2 regions of the Helcobacillus massiliensis genome follow, and region 1 is predicted to be linked to the other one. Evidence: predicted binding sites of a transcription regulator. Region 1 holds the regulator's gene; the other holds the start of a gene.
The links. The regulator LexA, encoded in region 1, represses DNA repair genes until DNA is damaged. The targets are predictions, from matches to a motif close to TCGAACANNTGTTCGA.
Positions count from the first base shown of each region.

Region 2: a site for LexA is predicted at 7,546-7,561, ahead of R3I40_RS04885 (DnaE2-dependent mutagenesis accessory factor ImuA'). Genes of this name have one in related genera too.

Region 1 covers NZ_CP136959.1:349,686-360,285, forward strand. Annotated here, with positions in the region: gene miaA (tRNA (adenosine(37)-N6)-dimethylallyltransferase MiaA) at 1-866, shown strand, start outside; gene dapF (diaminopimelate epimerase) at 877-1,743, shown strand; gene R3I40_RS01715 (class I SAM-dependent methyltransferase) at 1,727-2,368, opposite strand; gene hflX (GTPase HflX) at 2,600-4,033, shown strand; gene R3I40_RS01725 (ATP-dependent DNA helicase) at 4,064-6,091, shown strand; gene lexA (transcriptional repressor LexA) at 6,206-6,880, opposite strand; gene yneA (cell division suppressor protein YneA) at 7,060-7,407, shown strand; gene nrdR (transcriptional regulator NrdR) at 7,535-7,987, shown strand; gene R3I40_RS01745 (OPT family oligopeptide transporter) at 8,214-10,247, opposite strand; gene R3I40_RS01750 (HelD family protein) at 10,467-10,600, opposite strand, start outside.
Region 2 covers NZ_CP136959.1:1,055,785-1,066,384, forward strand. Annotated here, with positions in the region: gene R3I40_RS04870 (YhgE/Pip domain-containing protein) at 1-1,645, shown strand, start outside; gene R3I40_RS04875 (error-prone DNA polymerase) at 1,693-5,079, opposite strand; gene R3I40_RS04880 (DNA polymerase Y family protein) at 5,072-6,748, opposite strand; gene R3I40_RS04885 (DnaE2-dependent mutagenesis accessory factor ImuA') at 6,748-7,482, opposite strand; gene R3I40_RS04890 (acyltransferase family protein) at 8,031-8,945, opposite strand; gene R3I40_RS04895 (hypothetical protein) at 9,340-9,513, opposite strand; gene R3I40_RS04900 (type II secretion system F family protein) at 9,571-9,852, opposite strand; gene R3I40_RS04905 (TrmH family RNA methyltransferase) at 9,935-10,600, opposite strand, start outside.

The sequences.
Region 1 (10,600 bases):
ACATCGCCATCGCGCTTGCCGACCGCATCGGCGGGGAGATCATCAACGCGGATGCCCTCCAGTTCTACCGCGGCATGGACATCGGCACAGCGAAGACCCCGCCCGCTGAGCGCCGCGGCATCCCCCACCACCTGCTGGACGTCCTCGACGTCACCGACGAAGCGAGCGTCGCCCAGTACCAGCGGGACGCCCGCGCCCGCGTCCACGAGATCCGCTCCCGCGGACGGGTGCCGATCGCAGTCGGCGGCTCCGGACTGTACCTGCGGGCCCTCACCGATGAGATCCGCTTCCCGCCGACGGATCCCGCCGTCCGGCGCCGCCTCGAACTCTGGGCCCGGGAGGTCGGCAGCGCCGCAGCGCACCGCACCCTCGCCGAGAAGGACCCGTCGGCCGCCCAGCGGATCCAGGTCGGCGACGCCCGCCGCATCGTCCGCGCCCTCGAAGTCATCGAGCTCACCGGGGAGCCGTTCACCGCGTTCCTGCCCAGCTACACCTACGACGACCCGTGGGTCATCCACACCGCGATCCGCCGCGACCGCGACGACCTTCACCAGCGGGTGGAGCGCCGCGTGCACCTCATGGCGGAGCAGGGGCTCCTGGACGAAGTGCGCGACCTCATCGACAGCGGCATCACCGAGGGGAGGACCGCCCGACAGGCCATCGGGTACGCCCAGATGCTCGCCCACCTGCGCGGCGACCTCACCTGGGCCGAGGCGATCGACCAGACCATCACCGGGACGCGCCGCCTCGTGCGCAAACAGGACACGTGGTTCCGCCGCGACCCGCGGATCACCTGGATCGACGCCGCCGGCCCCGACCCCGTCGCCCGGATCCAGACCCTGGTTGCGTCCGGGAGCCCGGCGTAGACTGCGCCCCATGGGACTTCGCAGCACCGACCCCCGCATCAGCTTCGGGCACGGCACCAAGAACACGTTCGTGCTCGTCGACGACCCCGACGGCGAACTCGCGCTGACCGAGCAGGACGTCCGCGACCTCGCCGCCCTCTGGGGTGAGGACAGCGCCGACGGCGTCATCCGGGTGGTGCGCACCGCCGCCAGCGGCGAAGGGTTCATCGCCTCCGGTGACCGGCCCGACGGCACCGGCCACGAATGGTTCATGGACTACCGCAACGCCGATGGCTCCATCGCCCAGATGTGCGGCAACGGCGTGCGCGTGTTCGCCGCCCACCTCCGCGACCGCGGCTGGGTGGAGGCCGACGAGTTCCCCATCATGACCCGCGCCGGCGAACGCTCCGTCACCATTGAGCAGGCGCCCAGCGGCGGCGACGAGCAATGGCAGGTGAAGGTGGGCATGGGCCCTGCCCGCACCAATGATGCCGTCCGCATGGTGACGGTCGACTCCGACTCGTTCGAAGGCCGCGATGTCGACCTCGGCAACCCGCACTGCGTGGTGCAGCTGCCCGACGGCGTCGACTACGACTGCCTCAACCTCGCTGACCGGCCCGACCTCACACCCGAACCGGCCGACGGCGCCAACATCGAATTCGTGCAGGTCCTCGGCGACCGCCACATCCGCATGCGCGTGTTCGAACGTGGAGTGGGGGAGACCCTGTCCTGCGGCACCGGCGCCACCGCTGCGGTCGCCGCCACCGCTGACGCCCTCGGCGAGGGCTGGGGTGAGCAGTGGCTGGTGGACGTGCGCGGCGGCCAGCTGCGCATCGGGTGGGACAGCGACGGCCACATGACCCTCGCCGGTCCCGCAGTGCTCAGCCGCGCCGACTGACCTGCAGCAGGCGGAACCCCTTCGAGCTGTTCAGCCGCTCGACCCGGCGGTCCGGCCATTCCCGGCCGATCCAGGCGGCGAGGGAGTCCGCCCCCAGGTTCTTGCCGACGATCATCGACGCCGTCCCCTCCGGGGTGAGGCGGTCCAGCCAGAGCCGCAGCAGTTCGTGCAGCGCCTGCTTCCCGATCCGGATCGGCGGGTTCGACCAGATCGCGTCGATCCGGTCGCCCTCCGGGAACTCCTCGGGGGCGATGACCTCGATGTTCGTCAGGCCCAGGCGCTGGGTGTTCAGGGCGCACACCGCGCGCGCATGCTCGTTGACGTCCACGGCGAGGACCCGCGCCTGCGGCTGCAGCAGCGCCATCGTGAGCGCGATCGGTCCCCAGCCGCAGCCGAGGTCCAGCACGGTGCTGTCCGGCTCCAGCGGCGGCATCTGATCCGTCTGTGCGAGCAGCAGCGCCGTCGCCTTGTCCAGACCGTCGGAGGAGAAGATCCCGTCGGCCGAGAGGACGGTGCGCTCCTCACCGGCCAGCGGCACCCGCAGCTCCCGAGTGCGCAGATCCGCACCCGCGGCGGGCGAGAAGTAGTGGGCGGGCGTGCCGGGAGTGTCTGCTTCGCGTGTCACATGGGGGAGTGTAGGCCATAAATCGATCGACCCCGCGCCCCGGGCGTGCCATGCTGGAGCATCACCACCACCGCCGACCGAGAGAAGGCCCCCGACTTGCCCACCTCCTTCACCCCCGACCCCGAGTTCAGCCTCGACTCCGACGCCCCCGCCCGCGGGGAGCATGACGGAACCGGGCAGGCGGGCGCGGCCGACGGGGCAGCGGACACCGCACGGGGCCGCGGCAGCTCGATGATGGACCGCGTCCTGTCCCGCGGTGACGCCTCCATCTCCGCCGTCACCTACTCCAGCAGCGACTCCGACGGCGACCAGTTCGACCTCGCCGACCGCCACGCCCTGCGCCGCGTCGACGGCCTCTCCACCGAGCTCGACGACGTCACCGAGGTCGAATACCGCGAACTGCGGCTCGAGAACGTGGTCCTCGCGGGCCTGTTCACCACCGGCAACGTCACCGACGCCGAGAACTCCATGCGGGAACTCGCCGCCCTCGCCGAAACCGCCGGCTCCACCGTCCTCGACGGCGTCATGCAGCGCCGCGCCCACCCGGACCCCGCCACCTTCCTCGGCAAGGGAAAGGCGCTCGAACTCGCGGACCTCGTGGCGGAGGTCGGTGCCGACACCGTCATCGCCGACGGCCAGCTCGGCCCCTCCCAGCGCCGCGCCCTCGAGGACATCGTGAAGGTGAAGGTCATCGACCGCACCGTCCTCATCCTCGACATCTTCGCCCAGCACGCGAAGAGCCGCGAAGGCAAGGCGCAGGTGGAGCTCGCACAGCTCGAGTACCTGCTGCCGCGTCTGCGCGGCTGGGGCGAATCGATGTCCCGTCAGGCCGGTGGCCGAGTCGCCGGCGGCGCCGGCATCGGCTCCCGAGGCCCCGGTGAGACGAAGATCGAACTGGACCGCCGCCGCATCCGCACCCGCATGGCGAAGCTGCGCCGGGAGATCAAGGAGATGGCGCCCAGTCGTGCCGCCAAACGCGCCGACCGGTACCGCCGCGACGTGCCCGCGGTGGCCATCGCCGGCTACACCAACGCCGGGAAGTCCTCGCTGCTCAACCGCCTCACCCGCGCCGGGGTCCTCGTGGAGAACGCCCTGTTCGCCACCCTCGACCCGACGGTGCGGCGCGCGCAGACCCCCGACGGCCGCGAGTTCACGTTCGCGGACACCGTCGGCTTCGTGCGCCACCTCCCGCACGAACTGGTCGAAGCGTTCCGCTCCACCCTCGAAGAAGTCGCCGACGCGGACCTGCTGCTGCATGTGGTCGACGCCGGCCACCCCGACCCGGAGGGCCAGATCCAGGCGGTGCGGGAAGTCCTCTCAGACATCGAGGACTTCGACGTCCCCGAACTCGTCGTCTTCAACAAGGCGGACCTCGCCGCCCCTGAGACCCTGGCGCGGCTGCGCTCCCAGGTCCAGGACTCCGTCGCGGTGTCCGCCATCACCGGTGAGGGCATCGAGGAGCTGCGCGAGATGATCGCGGAGCGCCTCCCGCAGCCCACCGAAGAGGTGGACCTCGTGGTGCCGTACACCCGCGGCGACCTCGTCTCCCGCATCCACACCACGGGCGAGATGATCAGCGAGGAGTTCGAGGAGAACGGCACCCACGTGCACGCCCGTGTGGACGGCCGTCTCGCCGCTGAACTCGACGAAGCGCGGGTCCGCTGACGAGCGGTCAGGCGCGGGTAGGATCGACCAATGGCCACCGCACCGATCCCTCAGCTCCTGGAAGCCGCTGTCGACGCGGTCGGCGGTGAAGTCCGCACCGGTCAGCGCACCATGGCGGAGGGCATCGCCCAGTCCCTGGAGGACAAGCGGCACCTGCTGGTGCAGGCCGGTACCGGGACCGGCAAGTCCCTCGCCTACCTCGTGCCCGCACTCGCCTACGCCGTCGAGAACGACGCCCCGGTGGTGATCTCCACCGCCACCATCGCGCTGCAGAACCAGATCGTGGAGAAGGACCTGCCCCGACTGGTGGACGCGCTCGCCCCGATGCTGGAGCGCACCCCGTCGTTCAGCCTGCTGAAGGGCCGCTCCAACTACCTGTGCCTGCACAAGATCGCCGGCGGCTACCCGGACGACCTCGACCCCGGCGCCCTGTTCAGCGAAGCGTCCGTCACAGGCGAGCCGGCCGCGTCCGAACGCCTCGGTGACCAGGTGAAGCGGCTGCGCGAATGGGCGGAGGACACCGACACCGGCAACCGCGACGACCTGCGCACCCCCGTCTCGGACCGTGCCTGGCGGCAGGTGTCCGTCACCGGCGCCCAATGCCTCGGCGCGCAGTGCCCGATGAAGGACTCCTGCTTCGCGGAGCGCAACCGCGCCATCGCGAAGGAATCCGACATCATCGTCACCAACCATGCCCTGCTGGCGATCGACGCGTTCGACGGGCACGGCATCATCCCCGAGCACGACGTCGTCATCATCGACGAGGCCCACGAGCTCGCCGCCCGTGTCACCGGCGCCGTCACCGAAACGCTCAGCGCCGGCCACGTCCGCTCTGCGGTTCGGGACCTGCGAGGTCTCGGCGTGGTCTCCACCGCCCTCGACGACGCCGGCCACGCCCTCGGGGACGCCCTCGGCCTGCAGCCCGACGGACGCATCACCGGCGACATGCCGCCTGTCCTCAGCGACGCCATCACACTGCTGGAGATCGAAGCGCGCCAAGCCCACTCCGATGCCAAGGACGCCGGTGACTCGACTGCCGCCTCCACGGCCGGGGCGCGCAAAGCGGCCCGCACCAAGCTCCAGGAGATCATGGATGTGTGCGCCCGCCTCATCAGCCCGGATGAGGACGATGTCCGCTACATCTCCCACTCGGAGATGACGGGACGCTCCATCATCGAGGTGGCGCCGCTGAGCGTCGCCTCGGCGATGCGCCGCGCCATCCTCGATCAGCGCACCACGGTCTTCACCTCCGCGACCCTGGCGCTCGCGGGCAGGTTCGATCAGGCGGCGGGATCCGTCGGCCTGTTCCCCCGGTCGCGAGTGGATCTGGGCGCCCCGATGAGCGGGTTCATGCGGGAGTCGTCGTCCGCGGAGCGGGAGCAGTGGGCGGGCATCGACGTCGGCAGCCCGTTCGACTACCCGAAGCAGGGCATCCTCTACTGCGCATCGCAGCTGCCGCCGCCCGGACGCGAGGGTCTGTCCCAGCAGCTGCTGGAGCATCTGGTGGAGCTCGCGGAGGCGAGCGAGGGCGGCGTCCTGGGACTGTTCTCCTCCCGCCGCGCAGCGGAGACGGCGGCGGACTACGTCCGCGCCCACACGGGCCTGACGGTGGGGCTGCAGGGCGAGGACTCGCTGACGAACCTGGTGCGCCAGTTCCGTGAGGACTGGTCGATGTGCCTGTTCGGGACGCTGTCACTGTGGCAGGGCGTGGACGTGCCGGGGGATGCGTGCCGGCTGGTGGTGATCGACCGGATCCCGTTCCCGCGGCCGGATGACCCGCTGAAGGCGGCTCTGCAGGAGCGGCTCAGCGAGTCCGGAAAGAACGGGTTCATGGCGGTGTCTGCGCGGCACGCGGCACTGCTGATGGCGCAGGGCGCGGGGCGGCTGATCCGCACCCGCAGCGACCGGGGAATGGTGGCGGTGCTGGATTCACGGCTCGCGACCCGGCGGTACGGTTCGTATCTGCGGCAGGCGATGCCGCCGCTGTGGTACACGCAGCGCGCGTCCGTGGCGCTGGGAGCGCTGGAGCGCCTCGCCGCGGCGCCGCGCAGGTCCTGAGAGCCGCGCCCGTTCGGGGCGGAACCAGCCGGGAGACGCACATGCGCCCCCGGCGGCGAACCGGAGGCGCATGGAACGGAGACGACCGGGTGGGCCGGGCGGGCCAGCGGCTGGTCAGACGGAGCGGAGCACCGCCACGACCTTGCCGAGGATTTCGCTGAGGTCGCCGAGGATCGGCGTGTAGGCGGGGTTGTGCGGCATCAGCCACACGTGGCCGTCCCGCATGTGCAGCGACTTCACGGTGGCTTCGCCGTCGATCATCGCGGCGACGATCTCTCCCTGCTCAGCCACCCGCTGCGCGCGGACGACGACCCAGTCGCCGTCGCAGATCGCGGCATCGATCATCGAATCGCCCACGACCTTCAGCAGGAACAGGTTGCCGTCACCGACCAGCTGGGACGGCAGTGTGAACACGTCCTCGATCTGCTCTTCGGCGGTGATCGGCGAACCGGCGGCGATGCGGCCGACCAGCGGCACGTTCGTGGTGGCGGCCGGCTGGATGCCGTTGAAGTCGCCGCTGGTCGGAGCGGGAGCATCATCCCCCTGGACGAGCTCGAGGGCGCGCGGGCGGTTCGGGTCGCGGCGCACATAGCCCTTGGTCTCCAGGACGGTCAGCTGGTGCAGCACGGAGGAGGGGGAGGCCAGGCCCGCCTTCGAGGCGATCTCGCGCATGGACGGCGGGTAGCCGTGCTCGCGGATCGCATCCTCGATGACGTCCAGGATGCGGCGCTGACGGGCGGTCAGACGGGGGCGAGCAGCGCCGTCGGTGGTCTCGTTCGTCTCGGTCATCAGCGCCCTTTCCGCGATGGGGCGACTTTAAATGTCGCACCCCTCTGTTTGAGTCTGTCTCGACTCAAGAGTACGTGGCCCAAGCCGCATATTCAAACGATCGTTCGAAAGAGTCTTGACTTCGTCGAACAAGTGATCGTAGGGTCAAGTCATTCGCACATCGAACAAGGATTCCAATCATGACTGCCACCACCGTTCGTCCCGTCGCTCTTCGACCAGATGTTCGCCTGCGCATCACCCGTCGTGGTCGTGTGGTCCTCGGCCTGCTGATCGCCTCGGTCGCGCTCAGCCTGGCGTTCCTGATGGGCATGGCCTCCTTCACGCCCGCCGCTGAAGCGGGCTCCACCGCCACCACCGAGTACGTCACCGTGACCGTGCACGAGGGGGACACCCTGTGGGGCATCGCCTCGCAGTACGCCCCGGAGGGCACCGATGTCCGCGACTACATCCTCATGGTGGAGGACCTCAACGACCTGCAGAACGGCGTCGTGCAGCGCGGTCAGAGCCTGCACCTGCCCGTGTCCTGACCGGCACCACCGGACCCAGCCCGCCCCGTCACCCGCGAACCCCCTCATCGCCGCCGGTGACGGGGCGGAGCTGTTCCTCCACCCAGGGTGACGGTGGGACTGTCAGGCCGTTTAGTAGGATGACGCTGTGCATTGTCCTTTCTGCCGCCACACTGACTCCCGCGTCGTCGATTCACGGACCGCGGATGACGGCACCGTCATCCGCCGGCGCCGCCAGTGCCCGAGCTGCTCGCGCCGCTTCTCCACGATCGAATCAGCGTCGCTGTCCGTGGTGAAGCGCTCCGGTGTGGGCGAACCCTTCAGCCGTTCCAAGGTCATCTCCGGTGTCCGCAAGGCCTGCCAGGGCCGGCCCGTCACCGATGATCAGCTCGCGGTGCTCGCACAGAAGGTGGAGGAGAGCATTCGCCTCACTGGAGTCAGTGAGATCGAGGCGCACGATGTGGGCCTTGCGATCCTGCAGCCGCTGAAGGACCTGGATCTCGTGGCGTACCTGCGCTTCGCGTCCGTCTACCGGAACTTCGACTCACTCGAGGACTTCGAGAAGGCGATCGCCGAGCTGCGGGAGCAGTCCGACGCCTGAGCCGCGCAGCGGATATGCGCACTCGATTACACCTCGCGCCGCAGAGTGTGTATAATGAATGCTGACCGGCGAGTCTGGAGGGGAAGCCAGACTCGCCGGTTTCTTCATGCCCGAAGCGCGGCGATCGCGGTCCCCAACGAGAAGCGCCCCCCACCTCCCGAAACGGGAAGCGGAGGGCGCGTGCGCATCAGCGCCGTCGGCGCGTCAGCTGGCCTTCAGCAGCACATCAGCGTGCGGCGCGGCGACCGGTGGGCTCAGCGGTCTCGTCGGCTGCCGGCAGGGTCTTCTGCAGACCCATCACCCAGCGGTACAGCACCGCGATGATGCCGGCGAATGCGAGGACGCCGAGGATCATGGCGACGGACTGGAAGCCCTCACCCACGATCGCGAGCGGTTCCGCTTCACCGGAGGCCGCCACCACACCGGCGAACACGACACCGAAGAGCGACTCGCCCACGATGAGACCGGTGGCCAGCAGAATGCCGAGGCGCTTCATGACCTCCGGGCGCTTCGACGTGGAGGCCCAACGGTTGTAGACCAGGCCGATGAGGGCGCCGATCGGGATGATCAGGGTCAGCTCCATCGGCAGGTACATGCCCATGCCGACTGCGAGCGGCGGCAGGGCCAGGGCGCGCTTCTTACCCTTCGACGCGGCCCGGAGTGCCTCGTCGATGACGATCACCACGGCGCCGATGAGGGCGCCGATGCCGATGAGGCCCCAGTTGAGGTCGCCGCCGAGCACGCCCTTCACCAGGGAGGAGATCAGCGACGCCTGCGGTGCCGCCAGGGCGTCCGGGCCCGCGTTCGGGTCACCGGCGAAGCCGAAGGCGGTGTGCATCAGCTGCAGCACCGGCGGGATGATGATCGAGCCGAAGATGACGCCGATGATCAGAGCGACCTGCTGCTTCCACGGGGTCGCGCCCACGAGCTGGCCGGTCTTGAGGTCCTGAAGGTTGTCGTTGGAGATCGTGCCGATGCCGAACACGATCGCCGCGGTGAACAGGGTGAAGGCGACCAGGGACGCGGTGTCAGCACCGGAGGTGCCGTGCACCAGCTTCACCACGAGGGCTGCGGCGATCGCCACCAGGATGCCCACGCCGGAGATCGGCGAGTTGGAGGCGCCGATGAGGCCGGCCATGTAGCCGCACACGGAGGCGACGACGAGGCCGATCAGCAGGGTGAAGACCACGGCGACGGCGATCAGGCTGCCGGTGTGGTGGGAGATCGCGGTGTCCTTGAGGAAGGACCACAGCAGCAGGCCGATCGGGATCATGGACAGCAGGGTGATGCCCAGGACCAGCGACATCGGAATGTCGCGTTCGGTGATGTCGACCTCGCCGCCACCGCGGCGGCGACGGTTGGAGGCGAGCGCCTCGGAGATGCCGCGGACGATGGGGACGATCAGCTTCAGCAGGGTCCACACAGCGGCCACGGCGATGGTGCCGGCGCCGATGAAGCGGACGTCGCTGCCGAAGATGCCGCCGACGGTCTCCATCAGGTCGGCGTCGGCCGGAATCTGCCCCTGGGTGAGGGTCGGCAGGAGGATGCCGTAGGAGATGATCATGCCGATGATCATGGCGATGCCGACCGTGATACCGACCAGGTGGCCCACGCCGATGAGGGCGAGGGAGAGGCTGCCGCCCACCATGGTGCCGCCGGAGCCGAGGCGCAGGGCGGTGCCCACGGAGCTGGCGAGGACCTTGAGGTTGGCGAACAGGGAGAAGGCGGCGGCGCCGAGGGCGCCGGCGATGATGACGTGCAGTCCGCGCTTGTTCTCCTCGGAGGAGCCGGCGCTGTCGCCGACCTTCAGCACCTCAGCGGCGGCCACACCCTCGGGGTACGGCAGGTCGCTGCCGGTGACGAGGGTGCGGCGCAGCGGGATGGAGTAGGTGACGCCGAGGATGCCGCCGACGGCGCACACCAGTGCGGTGGTCCAGTACGGGAAGCCCGCCCACCAGCCGACGATGACCAGGCCGGGCAGCACGAAGATGATCGCGGACAGCGTGCCGGCTGCTGAGGCGATCGTCTGGACGATGTTGTTCTCCTGGATGGTGTGGCTGAAGAAGCGCAGCACCGCCATGGAGATCACGGCAGCGGGGATCGAAGTGGCGAACGTCAGGCCGACCTTGAGACCGAGGTAGACGTTGGCGGCGGTGAAGATCAGCGTGATGAGACCGCCGAGGACGACGCCTCGCAGCGTCAGCTCGCGCACGCTGGCCTGTCGGCGCCCGGAAGCGGCCGTTGTTGGGGTGGAGGACATACCTCTCCTTGTCGGGGCCGCCGCGTCAGGATGAGCGATCGGGCGGCGGCCGCTGGGGGTCAGGGAGCGCGAGTGCGCCCATCGTCCGTGCGGACGACGCAGATCATGCTACGCCCGACCGGCCGCTGATCGGCAACACACCGAGGGTCCGCGGAGGTCAGCGCTGCCGCGGGAGAGGGGAGCGCTGGTCGACCGGGTGCGGGGTGTGCCGCGGGGGCCTCATGCCGACGGGTCCTCGAACCCGTCGGGCAGGTTTCCGTGGTGCAGCACCGACAGCACCTGGGTGGGGCGCGTCATCGCCACGAACACGTCGTTCGCGCCGCGGGCGTGCGCCTCGCAGATGGTGGCGGGGT
Region 2 (10,600 bases), 710 kb from region 1:
CTCGAAGCTGCAGCAGAGCACCGGGAAGCTCGCCCAGGGCTCCGACGCCGTCACCGGCGGCCTCAAGGACATGAACGGTGCCCTCAACGGCTCCGGCAGTGCGCAGGACCCGGGCCTGCTGCCGATGCTGCAGCAGATGGAGGCCACCTGCGCCGACTCCGGTGCCTCCCCCGAGTACTGCCAGCAGGTTTCGGCCTCGCTGAAGTACGCGCAGGGCATGGACCAGGGCCTCAACGGCGACGGCGGCAAGGGCGGTCTGATCGACGGCTCCCAGCAGGTCACCGACGGTATCCAGCAGATCGACGGCGCCCTCACCGGGACGTCCGAGAAGCCGGGCCTGGTGGACGGCGCGCAGCAGGTCGCCGACGGCACCCGGGCTCTCGCCGACCACGCTCCCGCCATTGAGAAGGGCTTCCGGGATCTGAACACGCACGTCACGGAGCTCGGTGACGGCGTGCACCAGCTGGCGGTGGGCTCCCGCGGAGTCGCCGACGGTGTCTCCGCCTCCCAGAAGGGCGCCGCGGATCTCGCCACCGGTGCGTCCGGCCTCTCCGACGGAGCCGGGAAGCTCGCCAAGGGCACCGGTGACCTGTCCACCGGCGCCGAGAAGCTGTCCGCCGGCACCGGTCAGATCACCGAGGGCGCCGACGGTCTCGCTGCGGGTGCCCGCGGCGTGTCGGAGGGCTCCTCACAGCTTGCGGAGGGCGCCGATCAGCTCGCCGACGGCTCCGGCAGCGCCGCGAAGGGCGCCTCGGATCTGGCCACCGGTATGGGCGAGCTGGACCGCGGCGGTCAGCAGCTGTCGAAGAACTCCGGGGAGCTGTCGAAGGGCGGGCAGCAGCTCGCTGACGGTGCTGAGCAGATCGATGACGGCACCGGGAAGCTCGCTGACGGCAGCGGTGACCTGCAGAAGGGTCTGCAGGACGGCGCGGACCAGATTCCGACGTACTCGAAGCAGGAGCAGAAGGATCTGGCTGCTGCCTCGACGCAGCCCATCTCAGTGGATTCGCTGCGGCAGAATGCGGTGAACGGCGGTGCGACGGGTGCCTTCCCGTTCGTGACTGCTCTGGCACTGTGGATCGGTGCGTTCGGCATCTTCGTGGTGTGGCCGGCGCTGTCGAAGCGTCGCCTGGATGAGGCGCGTCCGATGTGGCAGGTGGCGCTGCTGTCGCTGGTGCCCGCCGTGGTGATGGGCGCCGCGCAGGCGGTGCTGGTGCTGCTGACGCTGCTGGTGATCGGTGTGAACGCCGCCAGCGTGCTCGGAGTGGTGGCGCTGTCGCTGCTGGCGGCGGTGGTGTTCGCCGCGATCCACCAGATGATGCTGACGGTGTTCGGCACCTCGGTGGGCAGGGTCGCGTCGGTGGTGCTGCTGGTGCTGCAGGTGGTTGCACTGGTGGGCATTCTGCCGCTGGAGACCGCTCCGCAGCTGCTGCAGTCGGCGGCGGGTCTGATGCCGCTGACAGTGGCCACGCAGGGCCTGCTGCATGCGGCGCTCGGCGGGTCGGTGGTGTCGATGTCCAGCACCCTGGCGACTCTGCTGCTGATGGGGCTGGTGTCGGTTGCGGTCACGCTGGTGGCGGCGCGGTCGAAGCGCACGGTCACGGTGGACCCGCTCCCCCGCCGACGGGCACACGCTGCCGCATGACGGTCTGACCGCTTCACCGCTGTATCCTCGGCGCCCGTTCCCCTCCCTCAGCAGAAGTTGCGGGAGGTGGAGCGGGCGCCGAGCGGCATAGCGGCGACGTCATCGGCAAGGACGCTGATCACCCCTTCGTCGCTCTTCTCCAGCCGGCCGCGGATGACGACGGCTGGACAGGTGCGCAGCACGGCCCGGTGACGGCCCCAGAACCCTCGTGAGCAGATGACGTTGAGGATGCCCGTTTCGTCTTCGAGGCTGAGGAATGTGGCGCCGCTGGCGGTGGCGGGCCGCTGACGATGGGTGATGATCCCCGCGGTGCGCAGGCGCGTCCCGTGGTCGTGGTCGCGGAGCCGGGCGATGGGGTGGACTCCGTCGGCCTCCAGTGCGTCCCGCAGCAGCGCGACGGGGTGCTCAGCTGGGGAGATGCCGGTGGCCCAGGTGTCGGCTGCCATCAGTTCGGCGTCGCTCATGCCGGGAAGCATTGGGGCGTCAGCGCCGATGTGCACTCCGGGAATGGTGCCGGGGCTCTCGTGGGCGGCGATGCCGGCGGCCCACAGGGCGGCCCGTCGGGACCCGGCGATCTCGTCCAGCGCACCGGCGGTGGCGAGGGCTTCGAGTTGGGCGAGGCTGAGCCGCACCCGCCGGGCGAGGTCGATGACGGAGGCGAACCTCCCTCCCCAGGCGCGCTCGTCCACGATCCTCTCCGCCACGGCGGTGGAGATGCCGCGGACACTGGACAGGCCGAGTCGGATCGCGGGGCCCGCGGCGGCTCGCTCTCCCTGCACCTGCTCCCCCGGTGCGAAGCGGTAGGGGCGGTGGTCGTCGGTGAGCTCAAGGGTGGTGAGGGCGTCGCTGGCGTGGAGGTCGGCGCCGAGGGTGACGACGCCGTGGCGGCGCGCATCCGCGACGAGGGACTGCGGGGAGTAGAACCCCATCGGCTGGGATCGCAGCAGTGCGGCGGTGAACGCCGCCGGGAAGTGCGCTTTGAGGAACGCGCTGGCGTACACGAGGTACGCGAAGGAATAGGCGTGGGACTCGGGGAAGCCGTAGTTCGCGAACGCGAGGATCTTGCGGTAGATCATCTCCGCTGCTTCGCCGTCGATGCCGTTGTTCGCCATGCCGTCGAACATGGCGGCGCGCAGCGCCATCACTTTCGCGCTGGAGCGCTTGGATCCCATGGCGCGGCGCAGCTGGTCGGCCTGGGCGGCGCTGAAGTCGGCGACATCGACCACCATCTGCATCAGCTGCTCCTGGAACAGCGGCACCCCGAGTGTGCGGCCGAGTGACTTCTCCAGCCGCGGGTGGGCGAAGGAGATCTCCTCCTCCCCCATGCGCCGACGGATGTAGGGGTGGACGCTGCCGCCCTGGATGGGGCCGGGACGCACGAGCGCCACCTCCACCACGAGGTCGTAGAATTCGCGGGGCCGCAGCCGCGGCAGGGTGGAGATCTGCGCCCGTGACTCCACTTGGAACACGCCGACGCTGTCACCGGCGCACAGCATGTCGTACACCGCCGGGTCCTCCTGCGGGAGGGTTGCGAGGGTGTAGTGCTCGCCGTGGTACTGGGAGAGGATGCGCAGGCAGTGGTCGAGTGCGGTGAGCATGCCGAGGCCGAGGAGGTCGAACTTCACCAGGCCGGCGTCGGCGCAGTCGTCCTTGTCCCACTGCACAACGGTGCGGTCGACCATGCGGGCGCGCTCCACGGGCACCACGTCGATGACGGGGCGGTCGCACAGCACCATGCCGCCGGAGTGGATGCCGAGGTGCCGTGGGGCGTCCCGCAGGCGCCGCGCCATCCGCTGAACGTCCTCGGGCAGGTCGGCGGTGCCGAGGGAGGTGAAGGAGCGTTCGATCCGTCGCGCGAATGCGTCCTGCTGCCCGGGCGCGTATCCGAGGGCGCGGGAGGCGTCCCGCACCGCCATCCGCGCCCGGTAGGTGATGACGTTGGCGACCTGTGCGGCGTTCTGCCTCCCGTACTTGCGGTACACGTACTGGATGACCTCTTCGCGCCGGTCGGAGGCGATGTCGATGTCGATGTCGGGTGGGCCGTCGCGTTCCGGTGCGAGGAACCGTTCGAACAGCAGCCCGTGCATGACGGGGTCGACCGCGGTGATGCCGAGCGCGTAGCAGACGGCGGAGTTCGCCGCTGAACCGCGCCCCTGAGCGAGGATCTCGTTGTCCCGGCAGAAGCGGATGATGTCCTCCACGATGAGGAAGTAGCCGGGGAAGTGCAGGTCGGTGATGACGCGCAGCTCATGCTCGATCTGCGTCCACGCCCGTTCGTTGTCACTGCCGCGCGGTCCGTAGCGCTCCTGCGCCATCTGGTGGGTGAGCTCCCGCAGCCAGGTCGCTTCGGTGTGCCCGTCGGGCACCTCGCAGGGCGGCAGGTCGGGGGCGAGGAGGGTGAGGTCGATGGCGCAGTCGCGGCCGATGATGGCGGCGTTCGCCACGGCCTGCGGGTACCGCCGGTGGATGTGCGCCATCTCTTCGCCGCTGCGCAGGTGCGCGAGGCGGCTCGGCAGGTGCGGGTCGGCGTCCTCGAGGCTCTGCCCGGCGCGGAGGCTGGCATGGACGTCGGCGAGCTGCTTGTCGGTGGGGGCGGCATAGTGGACGTTGCCGGTGGCGACCAGCGGCAGGTCCGCCCCGGTCGACTCCCTCGCGATGCGGGCCCCTTGGGCGAGGGCGTCGTGCAACTCGTCCTGGAGGCCGCTGTGCTCCAGCGGAAGCTCCACCACCACCGCATCCGTCCCGTACTGGTCGACGAGGCGTTCGATCTGCTCCGCGGCGGCCAGTGCCGCCTGCTCGATATCGCCCGTGGCCAGGTGCGGCAGCACGGCTTGCTGAACGGCGCCTTTGCGGCAGCCGGTGAGGATCAGCCAGTGCCCGCCCCGGGCCGCGTCCTGCAGTTCGGTGCGGTTGTAGCGGGGTTCGCCTTTGTCGGCGCCGTCGAGGTGGGCGCGGGCCATCGCAGCGGACAGCCGACGGTACCCGTCCTGACTGCGGGCCAGCACCAGCAGGTGTTCGCCCTGCGGGTCGTGGCTGCCGGTGCGGGGCGCCGACGCGGCGCTCGGCGGGGAGCCGGCGACGGGCAGGGTGAGCTCTGCGCCGTACACGGTGCGCAGGTTGTGCTCGCGGGCGGCCTGCGCGAACCGGATCGCCCCGTAGAACCCGTTGTGGTCGGTGAGGGCGAGCGCATCCAGTCCGAGCCGGTGCGCTTCGGCGACGAGGTCTTCGGGGCTGGAAGCGCCGTCGAGGAAGCTGAAGTGACTGTGGGCGTGCAGTTCCGCGTACGGAACGGCCCGCTCCGGCTCGTAGGTGGGAGTGCTGTCCTGCTCACCGGTGTGCTCGATGTGGATCTGGGGCCCGACCGGCACCGACCGGTCCGACAGCACCGCTTCGAGGTCCCGCCAGCTGGGCGGCCCGAGGAACCATCTAGTCATACAGCGCCTCGATCCGCCAGGTGCCGCGTTCGCTCAGCAGCACGAGCGCGAGACCGCTCTCCAGCAGCACCTGCATCCGTGCACCGCGGTGAGCACTGGCAGCGTCCGCGCTGCGCCACCATCCCTGGTCGAGGATCTCGGGGGCGCTGAAGCCGGTGAGGCCGACGGGGGCCGTCCCCGCCAGGTGCGGAGGCAGGCCCTGCTCGCTGGTGAGGTGGGTGGGGTCGGCGCTGAGGACACCGCGGGCGGTGACGACGACGTCGGCCCCGTCAGCGTCGGTCAGCTGCACGGGGATGGTCTCAGCGAACACGGTGGCGGGCAAGGGGGCGGCGGGCCTGCCGGGCCAGGGACCCGTCGGCACCGCGGGTGCTTCGCTCTTCCACGGGATGGTGGCGCTGAGGTCCCGCAGGAGCCGGCCCGTCGCGTTCGGCGCGGGGATCAGCACCGCCTGCTCCCCCGCGATCGACTGGGCGCGAGTGAACGCGCGGTGCGCCCGCAGCGCCTTCTGCCCGGTCTGTCCCCACAGGGCGGGGGCGTGCGTCCCGGCGGGCACCACCTGTTCGGGCAGCAGCTGCAGGTGGGTGAGGGCGCCGGTGCGGATGTCGGTGCGCAGTCGGGCGGTCTGGATCCAGCCGTCGCACTGCCAGCGGACCCGGTCCACGATGTCGGCGGTGGTGAGGGCGCCGTCGTGCCGCCAGGTGCGGGCGGTCTCATGCCCGCCGTCGGCGCGGGCGATGACGGTCAGGCGCGTGCACACCGCCCCGTGCCGGCGCAGCTGCTCCTGCAGCTCCTCCGCCATGGGCTTGGCCACGAACGCCGCCTGGTCCACTCGTTCCAGCGGCGGGTCCAGCACTCTGTCCACCTGGATCGGCTGGTCGAGCCGAATGTGCACAGGCGCTGTCGGTTCCTGCCCGTTGGCCAGCAGGTGCAGCAGTGCCACGGCAGGACCGAACCGGTCGGTGACCGAGCGCACCGGCAGGGCGGCGAAGTCGCCGAGGGTGTGCATGCCGAGGCGCTGCAGCAGGTCAACCGTCTCCGGGAGGGACACATCGGTGGTGAGGAAGCGGGAGCTGTGCCCGATCGGCGCCTCCAGCAGCGTCGCGATGGGGTGCGGCGCGAGGTAACGGGCGGCTTCACCGGGGCGCACGATCCGGCCGGTGCGGGCGGCGAGGATCGCCGCGAGTGGTCCATCGGCGATGCCGACGGTGCATTCGAACCCGGTGAGGTCCGCAACCGTGTTGATCAGCGCTTCGGCGAGCTCCTCTTCACTCCCGGCGTGCCGGGCGGGTCCCCGTGCCGGCATCAGCAGCGCCCCGGGTCGCAGCGCCTCGACCCCGGCGGCGACGGTGTCCACAGCAGCCGCCACGGTTTCGAACAGGGCCGCTTCGGCATCCTCGCTGCGGTCCACGAGAACGAGGTTCGGGCAGGTGGCCTGCGCGGACCGCTTCTTCATCCCCGCATGGACCCCGAGAGCGCGGGCGCTCGCGGACGCGGTGAGGACCCGATGGTGGTCCATCACCGCCAGGAGAGCTGCTGCGCGGTCTGTCTGCAGGGTGTGGTCCCGCTGCGCTTCGAGGGCAGTGAGCAGCGGCCAGTCGGGCACCTGGACGCAGACGGTGCGGGTCGCGGTCGTGGGGGTGGCCACGGTGCTGGAAGCGGGTGCGGACATCAGGCGGACCGCACGATCGACAGGGCCGGGCGCTTCGACCGCGACGGCGCGGAGGAAGCAGGCGCAGACGCTGCGGTGGTCAGCGGCGATACGACCATGGCGCCGCTGACGCTGGGCAGAGTGATGTCGACACGGCCCGAGGGGAGGCCACGGTTGGTGACGGCAACGGCGACGTCGTGGTGACGAAGCCGCCCGGAGCCGCGGCGCAGGCCGCGCCAGCGCACATGGTCGGCGCTGATCCGCAGGTCGGCACGGCCGGGCGGGTCCGCCGCGAGCAGCAGAGTGTCCTGTGCGCGGGCGCGGGAGATCGCGGCGCGCCACAGCTGGTCGGAGACGGCGCTGCCGATGACGACGACGTCGACCCCGTCGATCATGGCGGAGACGAGCTGGGAGATGCTGGCACCCGGGTCGGGCAGCAGGGCGAGACGGGCGGGATCCACACCGAGGTCGGCGACAGCGCCGAGGCCGAGGTGCGGCATGCCGATGACGGCGCACCAGGACTCCTCCCCCATGGCGGCGCCGGCGAGGGCGAGCAGGAGCGATGTGCTGCCGGTGACGGCGACGCTGCTGCCGGGCCGCAGGCCGGCGAGCACTGAGGCCAGGGCACTGGGGACGGGCAGGGAACCGGTCTCCACGGGCCGACGGATGCCGCCGGTGAGACCGCTGACGCGCGCTTCGGCCGTGCTGAGGACGGCCTGCGCGCGGGCAAGCCGGTCATCGAACGCGATGCTCACTGCAGTCCACCCCTTCCCCGGATTAGAACGTGCGTCCAATCTAGTGGGGCAAGGCGTGTTCGATCAACCCTGTGTTCGAATGTGGTGGTGTGGATGCGGAAGAAGGCGCGGGCGCAGATACGGGTGCGTATCCGGTACCACCACGCTCAACTGCTTTCGATCATTGCGGAGCAGGGGGCGCTGGGATGCTTGCTGCTGCGCATTGAGAGCAATGCGGCAACCGCGTTGAGCAGGCCAGCGGAACCGATGACGGACCCCAGCACGACCGAGCGGGTCACGACAAAGCCCCAGGTCGATGTCGCCGAAGCAGACTGCGATCCCGAGGGTTGCGATCGATAGTCCAGCGATGAGGTTCTGCGCGGACCGGAAGCGAGCTTGGGGGGCGTGCGCTGTACCTCATGTTCGCCTCTTTCGAATGGCGTCGAGGTGGACCGGGACTGGACCCACGGGCTCGTCGATGGTCCGGGCCGCTGGCTTCCCTCGACTCCCGCCCCTCCTGACTCGAGGCGCCCCCTGAGCCTCCGGGCCCCGGGGTGGGGGGCGATTCGTCATGCCCGGCCGGCGCGCACGCCCTCACGCTTCGGGACCGGCAACCTGAACAGGAACGACTCCGACAGCCGCGTCAGCGCCAGCGGGACGCCGATCCCGACCACGAGCAGCAGCGGGCCCAGGACCCACCACGTCACGTCTCCGATCAGCAGGTACGCGACACCGATCGCAGGGAAGTGGGCGAGGTAGAAAACGATGGACCGCTCACCGATGAACTGCAGGCCCCGAGACCGGGGCGCACGCGGAGCGATCCACACGGCAGCGAGGATCCCCGCGAGTGAGACGAGGAAGCCGGCGATCGACTCATCCGATCCTTTCATCCAGACGGCCGCCGCAACGGCAGCTACGGCGAGCAGACAGGGGGCCCAGGCGCGGACGCCCTGCCATCGGTCCAGCCACCGCGCGAGGGCCGCGCCGGCAAAGAAGAACGAGCCGAACCAGAGCACTCGAACTACCGCGTTCGTGTCCGGGAACTGCGCCAGGATCACCATGGGGATCGGCCACACCCATGCGGGGATCCAGCGGGTCATCGGTGCGACCAGGTAGCAGGCGAGAAGGACAGCCAGGAACCAGAGGTGCCACGCCCCACCGGCCCAGGCCCAGATAGAGACCAACGTCGCGGGCGACAGCAAGACGATGCAGCTGATCACCATCCACAGCACGTACGGCCAGAGGATCCGCTGAACCTTCCCGGCGTAGAAGTCGCGCAGGGGTTTCGCCACAGACCGTGGGAGAAGCAGGCCCGAGAGTGCGAGCATCACAGGCATCCGGAACGGGAGCAGGAAGTCCATGACGGGCTGCCACGCTGGGGACGCACCGCCGAGGACGGCGGGGACCGTGAGCACGTGGTGGACGATGACGAGGATGATCGCCAGCCCGCGGAGCTCATCCATCCATTCGAGTCGCTTAGCCATGTGCGGATCCTAGCCTGACCTCGCGGTATGTGCGCATCGGTCCCGGGTGGGGGTCTCGGGATGGTCAGTACGCCAAACTGTCGCGGAGTTCGGCCGCGCACTCGTCGGACTCGCAGATCGGGCTCCGCGGGGCGGCAGGGTGGTCGCTGCACATCATGCACCAGCGGGTGCGCGGCGGGAGCCCTAGCAGCGTCCGAATCCAGTTCATGCCCGCATCGCAGCGGCCGGGGTCATACCCGCGTCCACTGCCCACCGATCGTCGGCCCGGACCCGCACGCGCATGTCCGCCAGCCGAGCATCGCCCGCGTCGCCCCGCACGGGCACGGCGTGGGGAGCGGCTCCGCCCAGCCCACACGGATCCGCCGGAGCCACGGGTCGGGGGCCGGGATCGCGGTCATGCCGGCTCCCAGCAGCCGGCGTCCTGCGACTCCTCACCGACTGATGCGAGAGGATCCACCGGCGTGGCCGCGTTCCGCTCGAACCAGGGGATCGGCTTGATTCCGGTCTTCATCTCCTCGACGGCGAGGCGGATACCGTAGGCCCAGTCGCGGTCTGCTTGACTGCTCATGGGCAAGAGCCTGCCGCATCCCTCCAACACTCGAGCATGCGTTCGAGAAAAGGCGGCTCAGGGTTTGAGGCTGATGGCGACGGTGACGCCATCGGTGAACCGGGTGATGGCCTCCAGGGATGTGCGCCGGCCCAGCTGGCGGAGCGCATCCTCCACGTCCGCTCCGGCACGGATATCCGCGACAGTGCGGCCGGGCTCATGCGCCAGGGGGCCGCTCGTGCTTCTACTGCCCCTCTCCATCGCCGCAACAGTGCCTTCACCGGCGCCGACCGCGAGAGCGAGCAGGTCCGCAACCGTCGGGAAGGGGAACAGTCGTGCCCACGACCCCAACCAGCTCACCAGCACCCGCGGGCATGATTCACAGAAATTATGGACAGACCGTGACATCCGGCAGCCAGGCGTCCGACGCCGCGGGGCGGTCTCAGGCCAGTGCGAGCTCCGCCTGCCGCTGCCAGAACACAACAGCGCTCGCCGCCGCGACGTTCAACGAGTCCACTCCCCCGCTCATCGGGATGATGATCGTGCCGTCCACTCGCGACAGGGTGGACCGCTTCAGCCCGTGCCCCTCGGTGCCGAGGATGAACGCGACCTTCTCCCCGGGGCCGAGCTCGGCGTCCTGCAGCGGCACCGACCCCTCTTCCAGCGCCAGCGCGTAACTGGTGAACCCGTGCTCGCGCAGCACATCCAGGCCATGCGGCCACGCTTCCAGGCGGGTCCACGGCACCTGGAACACCGTCCCCATGGAGACCCGAATGGACCGCCGGTACAGCGGGTCCGCGCTCGACGGCGTCACCAGCACCGCATCCACTCCGAGTGCCGCCGCGGAGCGGAACATCGCGCCCAGGTTCGTGTGGTCCACGATGTCCTCGAACACCGCCACAGTGCGTGCACCTGCGAGGACCTCCGCCACCGTCGGCAGCTCGGGGCGGTGCATCGCCGCCAGTGCCCCGCGGTGCACATGGAAACCGGTGGTCTGCTCGAGCACGTCCTCGCTGGCCACGAACACGGGGACCGATGGATCCTTCTCGAACAGCGGCGCGAACTTCTCCAGCCACTTCTCACTCATCATGAACGACCGCGGGCGGCA